Regions from separate parts of the Rahnella sp. BIGb0603 genome, predicted to be linked through region 2. Evidence: riboswitches for the same ligand, from Rfam matches in the RefSeq annotation. Region 2 holds a riboswitch; each other region holds the start of a gene.
What was found. Region 2 has a riboswitch for thiamine pyrophosphate ahead of thiM (hydroxyethylthiazole kinase). Riboswitches for the same ligand answer to the same signal wherever they lie in the genome.
Positions count from the first base shown of each region.

Region 1: it holds a riboswitch for thiamine pyrophosphate, as region 2 does, so the genes downstream of both, thiC (phosphomethylpyrimidine synthase ThiC) here and thiM (hydroxyethylthiazole kinase) in region 2, are expected to answer to the same signal.
Region 3: it holds a riboswitch for thiamine pyrophosphate, as region 2 does, so the genes downstream of both, thiB (thiamine ABC transporter substrate binding subunit) here and thiM (hydroxyethylthiazole kinase) in region 2, are expected to answer to the same signal.

Region 1 is NZ_JANUEX010000014.1:5,619-11,238, reverse strand. It holds gene thiE (thiamine phosphate synthase) at 1-373, opposite strand, end outside; gene thiC (phosphomethylpyrimidine synthase ThiC) at 370-2,322, opposite strand; TPP riboswitch at 2,468-2,594, opposite strand; gene rsd (sigma D regulator) at 2,675-3,184, opposite strand; gene nudC (NAD(+) diphosphatase) at 3,283-4,068, shown strand; gene hemE (uroporphyrinogen decarboxylase) at 4,140-5,204, shown strand; gene nfi (deoxyribonuclease V) at 5,214-5,620, shown strand, end outside.
Region 2 is NZ_JANUEX010000003.1:191,220-196,839, forward strand. It holds gene M2403_RS09230 (transcriptional regulator) at 1-600, shown strand, start outside; gene M2403_RS09235 (PhzF family phenazine biosynthesis protein) at 627-1,418, shown strand; gene M2403_RS09240 (RidA family protein) at 1,609-1,956, shown strand; TPP riboswitch at 2,010-2,111, shown strand; gene thiM (hydroxyethylthiazole kinase) at 2,146-2,955, shown strand; gene thiD (bifunctional hydroxymethylpyrimidine kinase/phosphomethylpyrimidine kinase) at 2,952-3,752, shown strand; gene M2403_RS09255 (hypothetical protein) at 3,759-4,607, opposite strand; gene M2403_RS09260 (hypothetical protein) at 4,712-4,945, shown strand; gene M2403_RS09265 (GntR family transcriptional regulator) at 5,008-5,620, opposite strand, start outside.
Region 3 is NZ_JANUEX010000004.1:326,780-332,399, forward strand. It holds gene sgrR (HTH-type transcriptional regulator SgrR) at 1-848, shown strand, start outside; TPP riboswitch at 889-1,143, shown strand; gene thiB (thiamine ABC transporter substrate binding subunit) at 1,187-2,170, shown strand; gene thiP (thiamine/thiamine pyrophosphate ABC transporter permease ThiP) at 2,146-3,756, shown strand; gene thiQ (thiamine ABC transporter ATP-binding protein ThiQ) at 3,740-4,453, shown strand; gene M2403_RS12900 (nucleoside permease) at 4,443-5,620, opposite strand, start outside.

The DNA.
Region 1 (5,620 bases), on a different contig from region 2:
GATTCACGGAAACGGCGCGCGTCATTTCAGCCTCGTCATGCGTGGAAACGCCCAGTCGCAGACCGGCCTGACGAATTGCCGCAAGATCGGCTGTATCGAGATCTTCCTGACCCAGATGCACGCCATATGCATGATGCTTCACCGCCAGACGCCAGTAATCGTTGATGAACAGCCGCGCCTGATATTTTTTTCCCAGCGCGATGGCCTCGATAATTGCCGGTTCGACGTCTTCATCGGGTAAATCTTTCACCCGCAACTGCAGCGTTTTCACGCCTGCATCGAGCAGACGGGCGATCCATTCCACCGTATCGACAACCGGATATAAACCAAGGTGAAAAGGAACGGCGGGGAAGGGCTGAGCTGACTGATTCATTTGTTGATCTCCGTGGCAGGATGATAAAGCTCGCCGCCGCGTGAACGGAATTCAGCTGACATTTGTGCCATGCCGGATTCAACGAGTTCGATGGGCCGGGCTTTAGCTTCCAGCGCGGCGGCGTAATCGCGAACTTCCTGAGTGATTTTCATTGAGCAGAATTTCGGGCCGCACATCGAACAGAAGTGGGCGACTTTGCCGGATTCCTGCGGTAACGTTTCATCGTGGTAGGCGCGGGCAGTGGCCGGGTCCAGAGCCAGATTAAACTGATCTTCCCAGCGGAATTCGAAACGGGCTTTGGACATGGCGTTGTCGCGGATTTGCGCACCCGGATGGCCTTTGGCTAAATCGGCGGCATGTGCTGCAATTTTGTAGGTAATCAGACCCTGCTTAACGTCTTCTTTATTCGGCAGGCCGAGATGCTCTTTCGGTGTGACGTAACACAGCATGGCACAACCGAACCAGCCAATCATCGCAGCGCCAATACCGGACGTGAAGTGGTCATAACCGGGCGCAATGTCGGTCGTCAGCGGCCCGAGCGTATAGAACGGCGCTTCGTGGCATTGCTCGAGTTCTTCCGTCATATTGCGGCGGATCATCTGCATCGGCACATGCCCCGGCCCTTCAATCATCACCTGCACGTCATATTCCCAGGCGATTTTCGTCAGCTCGCCCAGCGTGTGCAATTCTGCAAACTGCGCTTCGTCGTTGGCGTCCTGAATCGAGCCGGGACGCAGACCGTCACCGAGAGAAAGCGAGACATCGTAAGCGGCGCAGATTTCGCAAATCTCCCGGAAATTTTCATACAGGAAGCTTTCGCGATGATGTGACAGACACCATTTCGCCATGATTGAGCCACCGCGCGAAACAATACCGGTCAGACGTTTGGCGGTCATCGGCACATAACGCAGCAACACGCCAGCGTGAATGGTGAAGTAATCCACACCTTGTTCCGCCTGCTCCAGCAGGGTGTCGCGGAACATTTCCCAGTTAAGGTCTTCGGCCACACCATTCACTTTTTCCAGCGCCTGATAAATCGGCACCGTACCGATCGGCACCGGGCTGTTACGCAGGATCCATTCACGGGTTTCATGGATATAGCGGCCGGTGGAGAGATCCATCACCGTGTCCGCGCCCCAGCGCGTCGACCACACCAGTTTTTCAACTTCTTCTTCGATGGATGACGTCACCGCCGAGTTGCCGATATTGGCGTTCACCTTCACCAGAAAATTGCGGCCAATGATCATCGGCTCGGATTCCGGGTGATTGATGTTGGCGGGGATAATCGCGCGACCGGCGGCCACTTCCTGGCGAACAAAGTCGGCGGTGATATTCGCGGGCAGGTGCGCCCCGAAGCTTTCACCGGGATGTTGCTGGCGCAGGACTTCTCCGCGGATCCGCTCACGCCCCATGTTTTCGCGAATAGCGATGAATTCCATCTCAGGGGTAATCATGCCCCGTCGCGCATAATGCAGCTGTGTGACATTTTTACCGGCAATGGCTTTTCGCGGGCGCGGAAGATGTTCGAAGCGTAAATGATCCAGCCCTTCGTCGGCCAGGCGCTGCTGAGTAAAACCGGAGCTGACTTGCGGAAGTTCTTCGGTATCGGCGCGTCCGGTTATCCAGCGGGCACGCAATTTTTCAAGACCGGTATGCACGTCGATGGTCGCAGACGGGTCGCCATACGGTCCGGCGGTGTCATAAACCGGAATCGCTTCGTTTTCTTCAAACTGCGGGTTGTCTTTTCCGCCGCCGACCAGCGTCGGGCTGAGCTGGATTTCACGCATAGGGACACGAATACCGGCGTTGTCGCCCTGAAGATAGATACGTCGGGAATTGGGAAAGGCTTCGCCCTGCAAGCTGTCGATAAATGACTGTGCCTGTGCGCGTTGTTCACGGCGGTTAGCGGGCTTTTTTTCGGATGTAACGGGTTTCTGGGTACTCGACATAGCAAATTCCTTGTGTTGTTTTCACGGCAAAAAGCGTGACAGAACGTAATGGAAAATTGCTTGTCTGGAGGTTTACGGCAGGAGTAAAAATGGGCGGTTGAACGCTGGCGGCCGTTTGCAGGCTGATGCCAAATCGCGCTAAACGCATAACATTACTCTTGTTCCCTTCGCGGGTACTAACCCGATCAGGTTCCGCGGATCCCGAATTAACGGTCTCAGCCTGGCATCATCTCCGCGAGGAAATTTTGCACGAGGCACTCCGACAAGAAGCCTCAATATAGGAGGCCGTTGTAAAAACTACAACCCTGAGCAGGGTTTTTATTGTGGCAACGTGTTGTGCAGAAGTAACACGTTACGCGGGTCTGGCAAGATGCTCTTCGTTTGCAGAAGGCAATTCTTTGCGACTTTCCGGATCAAAGGCCAGAATGATCAGTTGATCCTCAAGCTGAAAACGCGCATCCAATGCTTCACCCACATCGGATAATGCATAATGAAATGCGAAAGCATTGTCATCATCAATATCATTTTCGGTGTAACTGTCATGGAAAGCCATGATAGCTTCAGTATTGAGCTCGAGTGCAGGGTATATTTTCGCAGCCTGTAATTTTATCTCTGCACCTTCCACTTCATCGATGACCCGTTGATAAAGATGGAAATGACCGGCAGAAAGGTAATCCACCAGGTTATGGCAAAAGTTGTCCAACGCTTTTTCATTCAGCGGTGTATGTTTTTCTTTATTGGGTTTCAGGCCGACCAGTGTGCAGTAAGACACCAGCAATTCTTTACGCGCGTGCAGCCATTGATCCACTAACTCATTACTGCCACCAACGCGTTGGGTCAGTCTTTCCAGACGATTTAGCATGGTTGACTCCGTGAGCGAGAAAAAAGTAACCAAAGGTTACTAATATGTAAATATCAACCCCAGATTGTCAGTCTCGTCGAGGTTATGCAACAACAATTATGGAATTACAGATCACAGAAGAACATACCGGCTGGTGGGTAATCAGCTATGAGGGCAAGCTGTGGCTGCCCGAAGGTGAACTGCCGAATGGCAGCGCTGCGCAATTTTCTCTGACGGGCAAAATCGCGCGTCAGATTGGTGAATGGCAGGGCGAACCGGTGTGGATGGTACGTCAGGCGATGCACAATCACATGGTGTCTGCACGGCAGATGCTCGATCAGGATCGCGGGCTATTCCAGCTGGTCGGACGTGGCGTGCAGCTGTCGGAATTTTACCGTTCGCACAAGTTCTGCGGCTATTGCGGCCACGAGATGCACGTCAGTAAAACCGAATGGGCCGCGCTGTGCGGGCATTGCCGCGAACGCTATTATCCGCAGATTGCGCCCTGCATTATTGTCGCCATCCGCCGCGGTGATGAGATTTTGCTGGCGCAGCATGTCCGCCATCGCAATGGCATTCATACGGTTCTGGCAGGCTTCGTGGAAGTCGGGGAAACTCTTGAAGAAACTGTGGCGCGTGAAGTCATGGAAGAGAGCAATATCCGCGTGAAGAATGTCCGTTACGTCAGTTCTCAGCCGTGGCCTTTCCCTAATTCGCTGATGATGGCGTTTATGGCCGACTACGACAGCGGTGACATTGTGCATGATCCGAAAGAGCTGCTCAACGCAGGCTGGTATCGCTTTGATCAACTGCCACAGTTGCCGCCACCGGGGACCATCGCCCGCCGGCTGATTGAAGATACGGTTGCGCTGTGCCGCGCAGAAAGAGATGAAGACGACGTGTAGCAGGAGTGTTGCATGCTAGAATGCCGCCAGATTATTTTCGGGCGGCCCGAATATTGAAGGAAAAAGACAGAATGAATGAGTTGAAAAATGACCGCTACCTGCGCGCCCTGTTACGCCAGCCTGTGGATATCACACCGGTCTGGATGATGCGTCAGGCGGGCCGTTATTTGCCAGAATACAAAGAAACCCGCGCTGTAGCCGGTGATTTTATGTCGCTTTGCAAGAATGCAGAGCTGGCCTGCGAAGTGACCCTCCAGCCACTGCGTCGCTACCCGCTGGACGCCGCGATTCTGTTCTCTGACATCCTGACCATTCCTGATGCCATGGGGCTGGGGTTGTATTTCGAAGCCGGTGAAGGCCCTCGTTTTTCTTCCCCGCTGACCTGCCGTGCCGATGTGGAAAAACTGCCCGTCCCCGATCCTGAAATGGAACTGGGATACGTCATGAATGCGGTTCGTACTATCCGTAAAAACCTCAAAGGTGAAGTGCCGCTTATCGGTTTTTCCGGCAGCCCGTGGACACTGGCGACATATATGGTGGAAGGTGGCAGCAGCAAAGCCTTCACAAAAATCAAAAAGATGATGTATGCCGATCCGCAGACTTTGCACCTTTTGCTCGATAAAGTGGCTGACAGCGTCATTCTCTACCTTAATGCTCAAATCAAAGCGGGCGCTCAGTCTGTCATGATTTTTGACACCTGGGGCGGCGTGCTGACGCCTCGAGATTACCGCGAGTTTTCCCTGAACTACATGCATAAAATTGTCGACGGCCTGATCCGTGAAAACGAAGGGCGCCGTGTGCCGGTGACGTTGTTCACCAAAGGCGGCGGACAATGGCTGGAAGCGATGGCGGCAACCGGTTGTGACGCGCTGGGCCTCGACTGGACAACAGATATTGCCGAAGCCCGTCGTCGCGTGGGCGATAAAGTGGCGATTCAGGGCAACATGGATCCTTCCATGCTCTATGCTTCTCCGGTACGTATTGAACAGGAAGTGGAAACCATTCTGGCCGGTTTTGGTAAAGGCAACGGTCATGTGTTTAACCTGGGCCACGGCATTCACCAGGATGTTCCGCCAGAAAATGCGGGTGCGTTCGTGGAAGCTGTACATAGCCTGTCCCGGCAATATCACGAGTAAATCCGGCGTATGATTGATACCCGCGCATTACGTGAAGAACAACGGATCCTTGCAGATCAAATTGAACTGCGGGATCCGACTGAATTCAGCACACCGGCGTTGATCGCGGGTGTGGATGTCGGTTTCGAACAGGGTGGTGAAGTAACGCGAGCCGCGGTTGCGGTTCTGCGTTATCCCTCGCTTGAGCTGGTGGAATACCAGATAGCCCGCATTCCAACCGTCATGCCTTATATTCCCGGCTTCCTTTCTTTCCGGGAACTACCGGCGCTGTTGCAGGCCTGGAAGCAAATCAATGCGCGGCCCGATCTGGTGCTGGTTGACGGGCAGGGTATTGCGCATCCGCGCCGTCTTGGCGTCGCCAGCCATTTTGGCCTGATGATTGACGTGCCAACAATTGGTGTAGCGAAGAGCCGCTT
Region 2 (5,620 bases):
GTAGTTCATGACCTGACAAATCCGTCGTCTTCCGTGCTGAAAATTGCCAATGGTCACGTTTCTGGCCGGGCGGTAGGGGATTCCATGTTCAGCGGCCCGGACGGTGATTTAGGATTCGCCGGTCTTCTCAACGCCCGGAATGCGGCTTCTCCATCCTCAGAACCGCTGGTTATTGCGGATTACACAACAGTGACCGCGAAAGGAACAAAACTGAAAAGCGCCACGACGGTTTATCGCGACGCGGAGGGCGTCGCATTTGCCAGCCTGTGTATCAACGTTGATCTCAGTGAAGTTGAAATTGCGCATGCGGCGCTCGGGCGCCTGCTCAGACAGTATTCTTCAGAAAATACGCCGCAAAATTCCCAAACCGATCTCGAGTCCATGATGGAAGAAATCATTGATTCTTCCCTGTCTCAGTCGGGGCGAGCGGGTAAACCGATGAATAAAAAAGAGAAACTCGAAGCCGTCAGAGTTATGCAGGATCGCGGGATGTTTATCGTCAAAGGCGGCGTTGAAAAGGCGGCCAGCAAATTGGGCGTTACCCGCTACACCATCTACAACTATCTGGATGAAATTAAGAAATCCGGTGGCGATGAATAGTGGTCACTTACAGTGAGGAGTCTGAAATGGAAATATCAATTTATCAGGTCGATGCGTTTGCATCGCAAAGTTTTAGTGGAAATCCGGCGGCCGTTTGCCCGTTGCCTCACTGGCTGGATGACAGCGTTTTAAGCAATATTGCCCGTGAAAATAATCTTTCCGAAACGGCTTTCTTCGTCAAAAACGGCGACCATTATGAGCTGCGCTGGTTCACGCCGGGCACCGAAGTGGATTTATGCGGTCATGCCACGCTGGCGACGGCGTGGGTGATAAGCCAGGCGCTGGGCGATAAATCCGCATCGTTGCGGTTTTCTACCCGCAGCGGAGATTTATGGGTGACCTGCCAGGATGAGGTTTTCCACATGGATTTCCCGGTGAAATCTCCGGTGTCTTTCACGCTGCCAGACGGACTCACTCAGGCACTTGGGCTGACAGCACCGATCACCGCGGTGCTTAAAACCGATGATATTATCATTGTGATTGAAGATGCTGCCGCACTGGAAGCCCTCGCGCCGGATTTCGCAGCGCTCAATGCTTTTGATACCCGTGGCGTGGTGGTCACCGCTGCGGGCAGTAATTTTGATTTTGTCTCCCGCTGGTTCGGGCCTCGCGTGGCGGTGAATGAAGATCCGGTTACCGGTTCAGCCCACACCTCGCTGGCACCGTATTGGTCGAAACGTCTGAATAAAACGCAGATGAACGCCCGGCAGGGCGGTGCGCGTAAAGGCGAACTGCAATGTGAAATGAGCGGAAATGATCGGGTGATTATCAGCGGCAAAGCGGCGCTGTATATGCGAGGTACTATTTATCTTAATTAAAATCTATCGCTTAAGTCCTCTCAATTAATTTTTTTCCAATAGCTAAGTTGTTTATATGACAGAGAAAAACAAACCGGTGGATCCCCGTGATTCACGGATAGTTTATATCACGCTGGCGGCTGTCTTAATTTTCTACGGCATGTTGCTGATATCAAACTTCTGATTTTACGTCTGAATCGAGGAATTCATTATGCTCACAGGGACCTTACCTTTTCCCAAAGTCCGTAAAAGCGGCAATCTTTATTTTGTTTCCGGCGAAGTACCGATTACCGCGGAAGGCACAACGCCCGCCGGAATTGAAGCGCAGACCCATTTGGTATTTTCGAAAATAGCCGGATCGCTTAAAGAATATAACCTGACACTCGATGATGCTGTTTCCGTGAATATTTACCTGACCGATAAGAAAGATTTCAAAGCCTTTAACGAGGCGTATGTAAAACATTTCAACGCGCCATATCCTGCCCGGACAACAGTTTGCGTGGAACTTCTGGTCGATGTTTTACTGGAAATTAACCTTATTGCGTCGGCGGCGAAATAACACGCTGTACGAAAAATCCTGATTGACCTTCTCAGGCTCGCCACCAATAATGCTTCCTTGACTCGGGGTGCCGCTCTTGCAAAAGAACGGCTGAGATTTTACCCGTATTACCTGATCTGGATTATGCCAGCGTAGGGAAGTCAGGTATCTCTCCCGATACCGCCTTCTTTAGCGCCGGTGGGGAGAACTATGAATACCCGACCTTCCGTGTTTCCCGGCGCAACAGCCGCCGCTTCTTTACGACAACTTCGTGCCTCCGCGCCGCTGGTTCACTGCCTGACCAACGATGTGGTGCAATCCTTTACGGCCAATGTTCTACTGGCGCTCGGTGCCTCACCGGCAATGGTGACTGACCCGGCTGAAGCCGCGCAGTTCAGCGCGGTGGCCGATGCCTTACTGGTGAATGTCGGCACGCTGACCCGTCCTCATGCTGAGGCGATGCTGGCAGCGATTCACGCAGCAAATCAGGCCGGAAAACCCTGGGTGCTGGATCCGGTTGCCGTCGGCGGCCTGAGCTGGCGCAAGGAGTTTTGCCTTGAACTCATCAAACTTACACCCGCCGCCATCCGCGGAAACGCCTCTGAAATCCGTGCGCTTAGCGGCCTGAGTGCGTCCGGGCGTGGCGTAGACAGCGGCGATGATTCGCTGTCTGCCTTACCGGCTGCACAGCAACTGGCGCTGGAAACCGGCGCGGTGGTGGCTGTCACCGGTGAAACTGATTACGTCACCGACGGCGAACGCAGCTGGTCTGTTCCCGGCGGACATCTGATGATGACCCGCATCGTCGGCACCGGTTGTTCGTTATCAGCGGTTGTTGCGGCGTTTGCCGCATTGCCCGGCAAACGTCTGGATAACGTTGCCGCGGCATGTCGCGTCATGTCTTGTGCCGGTGAGCGTGCCTGCGCAGTGGTGAAAGGGCCGGGCAGCTTCACACCAGAGTTTCTCGATAACCTGTATTTGATGCGCGAAGAGTGGCTGAACGGGGAAAAAATCGGATGAAAAGAATCAATGCCCTGACCATAGCAGGTACTGACCCGAGCGGCGGCGCGGGGATCCAGGCAGATCTCAAAACCTTCTCGGCGCTTGGCGCGTATGGCACGAGCGTTATCACGGCGCTGGTGGCGCAAAATACCCGTGGCGTGCAGTCTGTTTACAACATTGAGCCGGATTTCGTGGCCGCGCAGCTCGATTCCGTACTCAGCGACGTGCGAATCGACAGCACTAAAATCGGCATGCTGGCGAACAGCCAGATTGTTGAAGCGGTCGCTGAAAGGCTTAAGTATTATCAGCCGCCTTTTGTGGTGCTTGATACCGTCATGCTGGCGAAAAGTGGCGATCCGCTGCTGTTGCCGGAGGCCGTTGACGCCGTGCGCCGTTTGCTGATTCCGCAGGTTTCAATTATTACCCCCAATCTGCCGGAAGCCGCTGCGTTACTGGAATGCCCGGTGGCGCTGACTGAAGCAGAAATGCGTGAACAGGGCGAAGCGTTACTGGCGATGGGATGTGAAGCGGTGCTGATGAAAGGCGGTCATCTGCGTGATGAAGAAAGCCCGGACTGGTTGTTTATGACCGGTTCACGCGAGCGGTTTACCGCACCGCGCGTGAATACCCGGCACACGCACGGAACGGGGTGTACATTATCGGCCGCGCTGGCGGCACTGCGACCGCGGCATAACAACTGGGCCGATACCATACGCGAAGCAAAAGATTATCTCCAGCAGGCACTGATGCAGGCCGACTCACTGGAAGTCGGCCACGGCATCGGGCCTGTGCATCATTTCCACCGCTGGTGGTAAAACCGCTCAGGCGCGGCGCTGGGTTTCGCTCAGCGCCTCTTCTGCCTGGTGATACATCGTCAGCGCCTGTTGCAGATGCACGGCGTCAAACGGGTTTAGCGGGTAGAATTTCGCTTCTTTGCGCGGTCGCAGCATTACACGGATCTTCGTGGCCGAAACACGCTCAAACCGGTAGCTGGCAATATCCTGATTTTCCTCATCTTTCCACGACAGCAACAGCGCCGCGTGCTCACCGGTACGACGCCCGATAAACTGTTCGTGCAGCCACAATCCTTCGCATTCACCGTCTTTTTGCAGCTTCTTGCCGCTGAACCACGCGGATTCTGCCTGCATCAGCAGCGACTGTGGCGTGATTTCTTCACGCAGCTTGCGCCACAGTGGCTGGTTATTCTCCATCTGCCAGCAAGCCATGCCGAGATAATCATTCAGCTCACGCCAGTCGCTTTCCAGCTGCTCTTTCAGCTCAGGTTCCTGAATATGCATAAACTGTTGCAGACCGGTAGCCTGTTCACCCAGCTTGTTGTAAGCAATTACGGTCATGGTACGTGGCTTGCGGCGAAACGTAATCCACAACAGAAATTTGGGAATGCGGAAGGTAATGGCCTGAATGGTCAGTTTATAGCGGTTGCCGCGTGACATGACAATTCCGTTAGACGTCCCGCGTTTGTCCTGATAATTCCTCACCAGTACCACACTGTTCTGACCCATCCAGCCCGTGACGTAGTGCTCTTTTTCGCTTTCAGCCACGTCCAGATCGCGCACGACCTGGCTGATTTTCTCGACATCGAGCTGCGATAAGGACAGCGACTGATCTGCGCTGTAGTAGCTTTTTTTCAGGGGGGATGCAGAAGGCATAAAAGTATCCACGATATTGATGTGGTTTACAGCTTACACCAAGTTGTCATACAAATTTTGGGGCTACGCCGCAAAACGGGCATCTTTTTCGGATTACGTTAGCCATGATGACGAAATTTTCCGAGGCGTCTCGTATTACACCGTCTGAATACAAGGAAAAGTTTATGGGTAAGCCCGTTCAGTTAACACCACGCGAGCTAGAGCTGGTGGATATGCGCGTTGGCTATTTGAGATATTGTGGAGAGAACTACAGCAGTCTGGATGACGATAAACTTGGCGCATTTGGTCCGCCGGAAGCCTTCTACCATCCGCAGAAGGACTGGACCAAACTTCCCTGAAACGCGTTGTACCCCGCCCGCTGGCATTGCGCTAAAACGCGGGGAAAACTGTTTTTCCAGATCTATTCCGCATCAAACCAGTCGCTGTTTTGCTCAGCAATGGGCGTGATGGTGGAAATCATCTCCTGCAAATGGATGCGGATGGCTTTTTCGGCCGCGTCCGGATCGTGCGCTTTCAGTCCGTCAAAAATGGCGTAGTGCTGCGCGATGAGATTTTCCGGCGGCGACACTTTACTGAGCGTCAGAAACCGTACGCGATCCATCGTGGCTTTAATGTGCTCGACGGTTTCCCACGCCAGGCGGCAGTCAATAATCTGCGCGATGGTGCGGTGAAATTCATCGTCGAGTAACAGGAATTCCTGTGTTTGCTGGCTTTTTGCCGCCAGCGTCTGCCGTTCAAGATTGTGCTCCAGCAGCGCGAGATCTTTATCCGTCGCGACCATGGCGGCGCGGCGGACGACGGCGGTTTCAACGGCTTCACGAATAAAACGGCCGTCGGCCACCCGTTTGGAAGAAATTTTCATCACGTAAGTGCCGCGCTGTGGCAGAACCTGTACCAGCCCGGCTTCAGCCAGTTTAATAAAGGCTTCGCGAACCGGCTGGCGGGAAACATTAAAACGCGTGGAAATTTCTTTCTCCGACAGGAACGCCCCCGGTGCGATGGCACAGGTGACA
Region 3 (5,620 bases), on a different contig from region 2:
CCGTGGTACGAAATCAGAAAACGCAGCTGCGGATCCGCGCGTTTGACGAATATTTTGGATTCCGGGCGCTGATCGATGAGGTCAATATCTGGGTTCTACCTGAACTCAGTGAGGAACTGGTGCATTCCGGCGTCCAGCTTCAGGCCGATGAATCCGGCAAAAGCGAGCTTGAAAGCCGCCTTGAGGAAGGTTGTTATTTCCTGCTTTTCGACCAGCGTTCGCCGGTCGGCCAAAACGCACAAACGCGCCAGTGGCTGTGCGATTTGTTCAATCCGATTGCGCTGCTCAACGCTGCCGAGCCGGTTTATCAGCGTTACTGGTCGCCGGCGTACGGTCTGTTGCCGCGCTGGCATCATAAAGCGCTGCTTCCCCGCCCGCCAAAACCTGACGGTCTGACGCAGGTCACGCTGACGTTTTATAACGAGCACTCAGAACATCACGCTATCTGCAACGCACTGCGTCCGCTGCTGGCGGCAGAAGGCATTGAGCTGGTGATCCAGATTGTCGATTATGCGGTGTGGTACCGCGGCGGCGTGAAAACCGATCTATGGCTGGGTAGCGCCAACTTCACGTTGCCGCTGGAGTTTTCGCTGTTTGCCTCATTCTACGAACTGCCGCTGCTGGCGTATTGTTTCCCGCAAACGATGAATGAGGACGCCGCGTTATGGCACGCCGGAAAGCTTTCAATTGCCGACTGGAGCCAGAAGCAGATCGCCAGCCATCACATTCATCCGCTGTTTCATCACTGGCTGGTTTTACAAGGCCAGCGCAGCATGCGCGGCGTGCGGATGAACACCCTCGGCTGGTTCGACTTCAAATCTGCCTGGTTCGCGCCACCCGACAGCTAATCGGACTATCGCATTGCGCCGTTAATCTCTAGAATGACATCCGTTCTCAACGGGGTGCCCGAGTGACTTCTTTTGTATTGAAGAATGACCTCGATTTTTAAACGCCGCGAGCGCGTGTTCAGCGGGTGAAGTACAGCGCACAGAAAGCGGAGCGTACACAAAGTACGTGAGCTTTTCGAGCACTGCACGACGCCCGATCAACACACGCGCAGCACGTTTAAATATGGCTGAGACCTGATACCCGTCGAACCTGATCCGGTTAACCCCGGCGGAGGGATTTGAGACTGTGCGATGCTCACTCAAAATCCTTTGCCCCTTTTCTTTTTTGGAGCGCAAAGTTGAAAAAGATATTGTCCTGTCTGCTGTTACTTTCTGCACCTGCCTTTGCTGCAAAACCCGTTCTTACGGTATATACCTACGATTCCTTCTCTGCCGACTGGGGCCCCGGCCCGGCGATCAAAAAAGCCTTTGAGGCACAGTGCGGCTGCGAACTGAAATATGTCGCGCTGGAAGATGGCGTATCTCTGCTGAACCGTCTGCGGATGGAAGGCAAAAACACTAAAGCGGACGTAGTGCTCGGTCTGGATAACAACCTGTTGCAGGCCGCTGAGCAAACCGGCCTGTTTGCCAAAGCACCGAAAACTGATGCTCAACTGACGGTGCCGGGTGGCTGGAATAACACGACGTTTGTGCCTTACGACTACGGCTATTTCGCGTTCGTGTATGACAAAAACAAACTGAAAAACCCGCCAAAAAGCCTCGATGAGCTGATCAACAGCGACCAGAAATGGAAAGTGATTTACGAAGATCCGCGCACCAGCACGCCGGGTCTTGGCCTGATGCTGTGGATGCAAAAAGTCTATGGCGACAAAGCGCCTGAAGCGTGGCAAAAACTGGCGGCGAAAACCGTGACCGTCACCAAAGGCTGGAGCGAGGCTTACGGCCTGTTCCTCAAAGGCGAAAGCGATCTGGTGCTGAGCTACACCACTTCTCCGGCCTATCATATTGTTGAAGAGAAGAAAGATAATTATGCCGCCGCTGACTTCGCTGAAGGTCATTACATGCAGGTAGAAGTCGCGGGTCAGCTGGCCAACAGCAAACAGCCGAAACTGGCTGAACAGTTCATGAAATTCGTCACTACTGAAGATTTCCAGAAAGTCATTCCGACCGGCAACTGGATGTATCCGGTGATCAGCACGCCACTGCCTGATGCCTTCAAACAGCTGACCGTACCGGCAAAATCCCTGCAATACAGCGCACAGGATGTAGCTTCTCACCGCGGCGAATGGATTCAGGCATGGCAGAACGCCGTCAGCCGTTGATCCCCCGCTGGCTGTGGCCGGGCGCGGTGGCGTCACTGGCGATGCTGCTGGTCGCCGCGCTGGCATTAGGCTCGTTGTGGCGTCATGCGCCACAAATAAGCGGCGTGTCTGCGTGGCAGGATCAGTATCTCTGGCACGTCATCCGTTTCACCTTCTGGCAGGCGCTGCTTTCGGCGCTCTGCTCGGTGCTGCCCGCTATTTTGCTGGCGCGCACCCTCTTCCGCCGCCGTTTCCCAGGTCGTCAGCTGTTATTACGATTGTGCGCGATGACGCTGGTATTGCCGGTTTTAGTCGCGGTGTTCGGCATTCTCAGCGTATACGGAAGACAGGGCTGGCTGGCGCAGATTTGCAACTGGCTGGGCGTGGATTACCGTTTTTCGCCGTACGGTTTACAGGGCATTTTGCTGGCGCACGTATTTTTTAATCTGCCGCTGGCAACCCGTCTTTTATTACAGGCGCTGGAAAATATCGCCGTCGAACAGCGGCAGCTGGCTGCGCAGCTCGGGATGAATGCCTGGCAGCAATTCCGCTTTGTGGAATGGCCTGCGATCCGACGTCAGATTTTCCCCGCCGCTGCCCTGATATTCATGCTGTGTTTCGCGAGTTTCGCCACCGTGCTTTCACTGGGCGGCGGTCCGCAGGCGACCACCATTGAACTCGCCATTTATCAGGCACTGAGTTACGACTACGATTTAAGTCGCGCGGCCACGCTGGCGCTCATCCAGCTGTTTTGTTGTCTGACGCTGGTTCTGCTCAGCCAGAAACTCAGCCAGGCGCTGCCGGTCGGTCAGACCCATGCTCAGCGCTGGCGCAATCCGGACGATTCCCCGCTGCGCCGCATTACCGACGGCCTGCTGATTGGTCTGGCTTTACTGCTGATCCTGCCGCCGCTGCTGGCCGTGGTTTTCGATGGTATAAATCGCGCCGCCGTCAGCGTGCTGCAACAGCCCGCGCTGTGGCAGGCTTTATGGACGTCAGTCCGTATCGCGCTGGGCAGCGGATTATTGTGTGTGCTGCTGACGATGATGTTGCTGTGGAGCAGCCGCGAGCTGCGTTTACGCCAGAAAAACGGCTGGGCGCAGGCGATGGATCTCAGCGGAATGCTGATCCTCGCGATGCCGGGCATCGTGCTGGCGACCGGTTTTTTCCTGCTGCTCGGTGATACCACCGGATTGCCGCAATCCCCGTGGCCTTTGGTTATCATGACCAATGCGCTGATGGCGGTACCTTACGCATTAAAAGTACTGGATAACCCGATGCGTGATGTGGCGGAGCGCTATAACCCGCTGTGTATTTCGCTCGATATGCGCGGCTGGCAGCGTCTGCGTTGGGTGGAAATGAGCGCGCTGAAACGCCCGATCGCACAGGCACTGGCATTTGCCTGTGTGCTGTCGCTGGGGGATTTCGGCGTGATTGCCTTATTCGGCAACGAGAATTTCCGCACCCTGCCGTTTTATCTGTATCAGCAGATGGGTTCCTATCGCAGCCAGGACGGTGCGGTCACGGCGCTTTTACTCCTGCTGCTATGCTTCCTGTTATTTACCCTGATTGAGAAATTGCCGGGCCGCCATGCTGACGCTGAATAAACTGACCTACCTGTACGAACATTTACCGATGCGCTTTGATCTGCACATCGCGGCCGGTGAACGTGTGGCGATCCTTGGCCCGAGCGGTGCGGGGAAAAGTACCCTGCTCAGCCTGGTGGCGGGTTTTCTGACGCCGGTCAGCGGACAGATTTTGCTGAACTGTGCCGATCACAGCGCAACGCCCCCGGCCAAACGTCCGGTTTCAATGCTGTTTCAGGAAAACAATCTGTTCTCGCATCTGACCGTACGCCAGAACATGGGACTGGGGCTGCACCCGGGGCTGAAACTCAGCGCGCAGCAAAAGCAGGCATTAGAGGAAATCGCCCGGCAGGTCGGGCTGGAAGATTGTCTGGAACGCCTGCCGTCGCAGCTTTCCGGCGGGCAGCGTCAGCGCGTGGCCCTGGCGCGTTGTCTGCTACGCAGTCAGCCGGTTTTGCTGCTCGACGAGCCGTTTTCGGCACTCGACCCTGCGCTGCGCAGCGAAATGCTGAGTTTGCTGGATAAAGTGTGTGAGCAGCGTAATCTCACACTGCTGATGGTGTCGCACAATCTGGACGATGCGGCGCGGATTGCGCCGCGCACCTTGCTGATTGTGGATGGCAGGATTTTCTACGATGGCCCGACGCAGGCGCTGGCTGACGGTACCGCGCCGGAAGCTAAAGTGCTGGGCATCCGGCGGCCGGATATTAGTGGCTGAGAACCGGTTTGGTGAATTCTCTCGGGTTATGTTTGTACTTAAACGTGAAGGCAAAAACGATCACCAGAACCACGGTATAAGCGGCAAAGGAAAGCCAGATACTTTGCCAGTCTTTCACGCCATCTACCGTAAAGTGATCGACTACATGCCCGCTGGCTATGGCACCGACATACGCCCCGACGCCGTTCACCATCGTCATAAATAAGCCCTGAGCACTGGCGCGGATATTATGCGCCACTTCTTTTTCAACGAAAATCGCCCCTGAAATGTTGAAGAAATCGAACGCGCACCCGTACACCAGCATCGACAACAACAGGAAAATCATCCCACCAAACGACGGATCGCCGAAAGCGAACAGTGCGAAGCGCAGCGTCCAGGCCGCCATGCTGATCATCATGACCCGCTTGATCCCAAACCGGGACAGGAAGAACGGGATGGTCAGAATAAAGAAGACTTCGGCAATCTGGGACATCGACAACAGAATGGACGGATACTTCACCACCAGGCTGTCGTGGAAGAGCGGATCGCGGTAGAAATCATGCATAAACGGGCTGGCAAACGTGTTGCTGATCTGCAGGGAAACGCCGAGCAGCATGGCGAACAGGAAGAAAATGGCCATCTTCTTCTGGCGGAACAACACAAACGCATCAAGCCCCAGCAAGGTCACCCATGAGCTGCCTTTTTTCACGCAGGACGTCGGGCAAGACGGCAGCGTTAAGGCGTACAGAGCCAGCGCCACCGAGATACCCGATGCGATATACAGCTGAATATTGCTGAGCTCAAAACCGGAAAGGCTGATAACCCACATTGCAAAAATAAACCCGACCGTGCCAAACACCCGGACCAGAGGGAAATTTTTCACCGTATCCAGCCCGGCTTTCTCAAGGCAAATATAGGAAATGGTATTGGATAACGCGATGGTCGGCATATACACCATGGCATTAAATAACATCGCAAAGAACATCAGATGAGGCTCTGCAATACCGGCCGCGGTAAATAAGGCAACCGCACCGAAGAAATGACATAGCGCATACAGTTTATTGGCCTTTACCCAGCGGTCCGCAATAATACCGACGATGCCGGGCATAATAATACAGGCAATACCTTTTGCGCCATAAACTAATCCAACCTGAGCCCCGGTAAAATGCAATGTGTTGATCATATAAG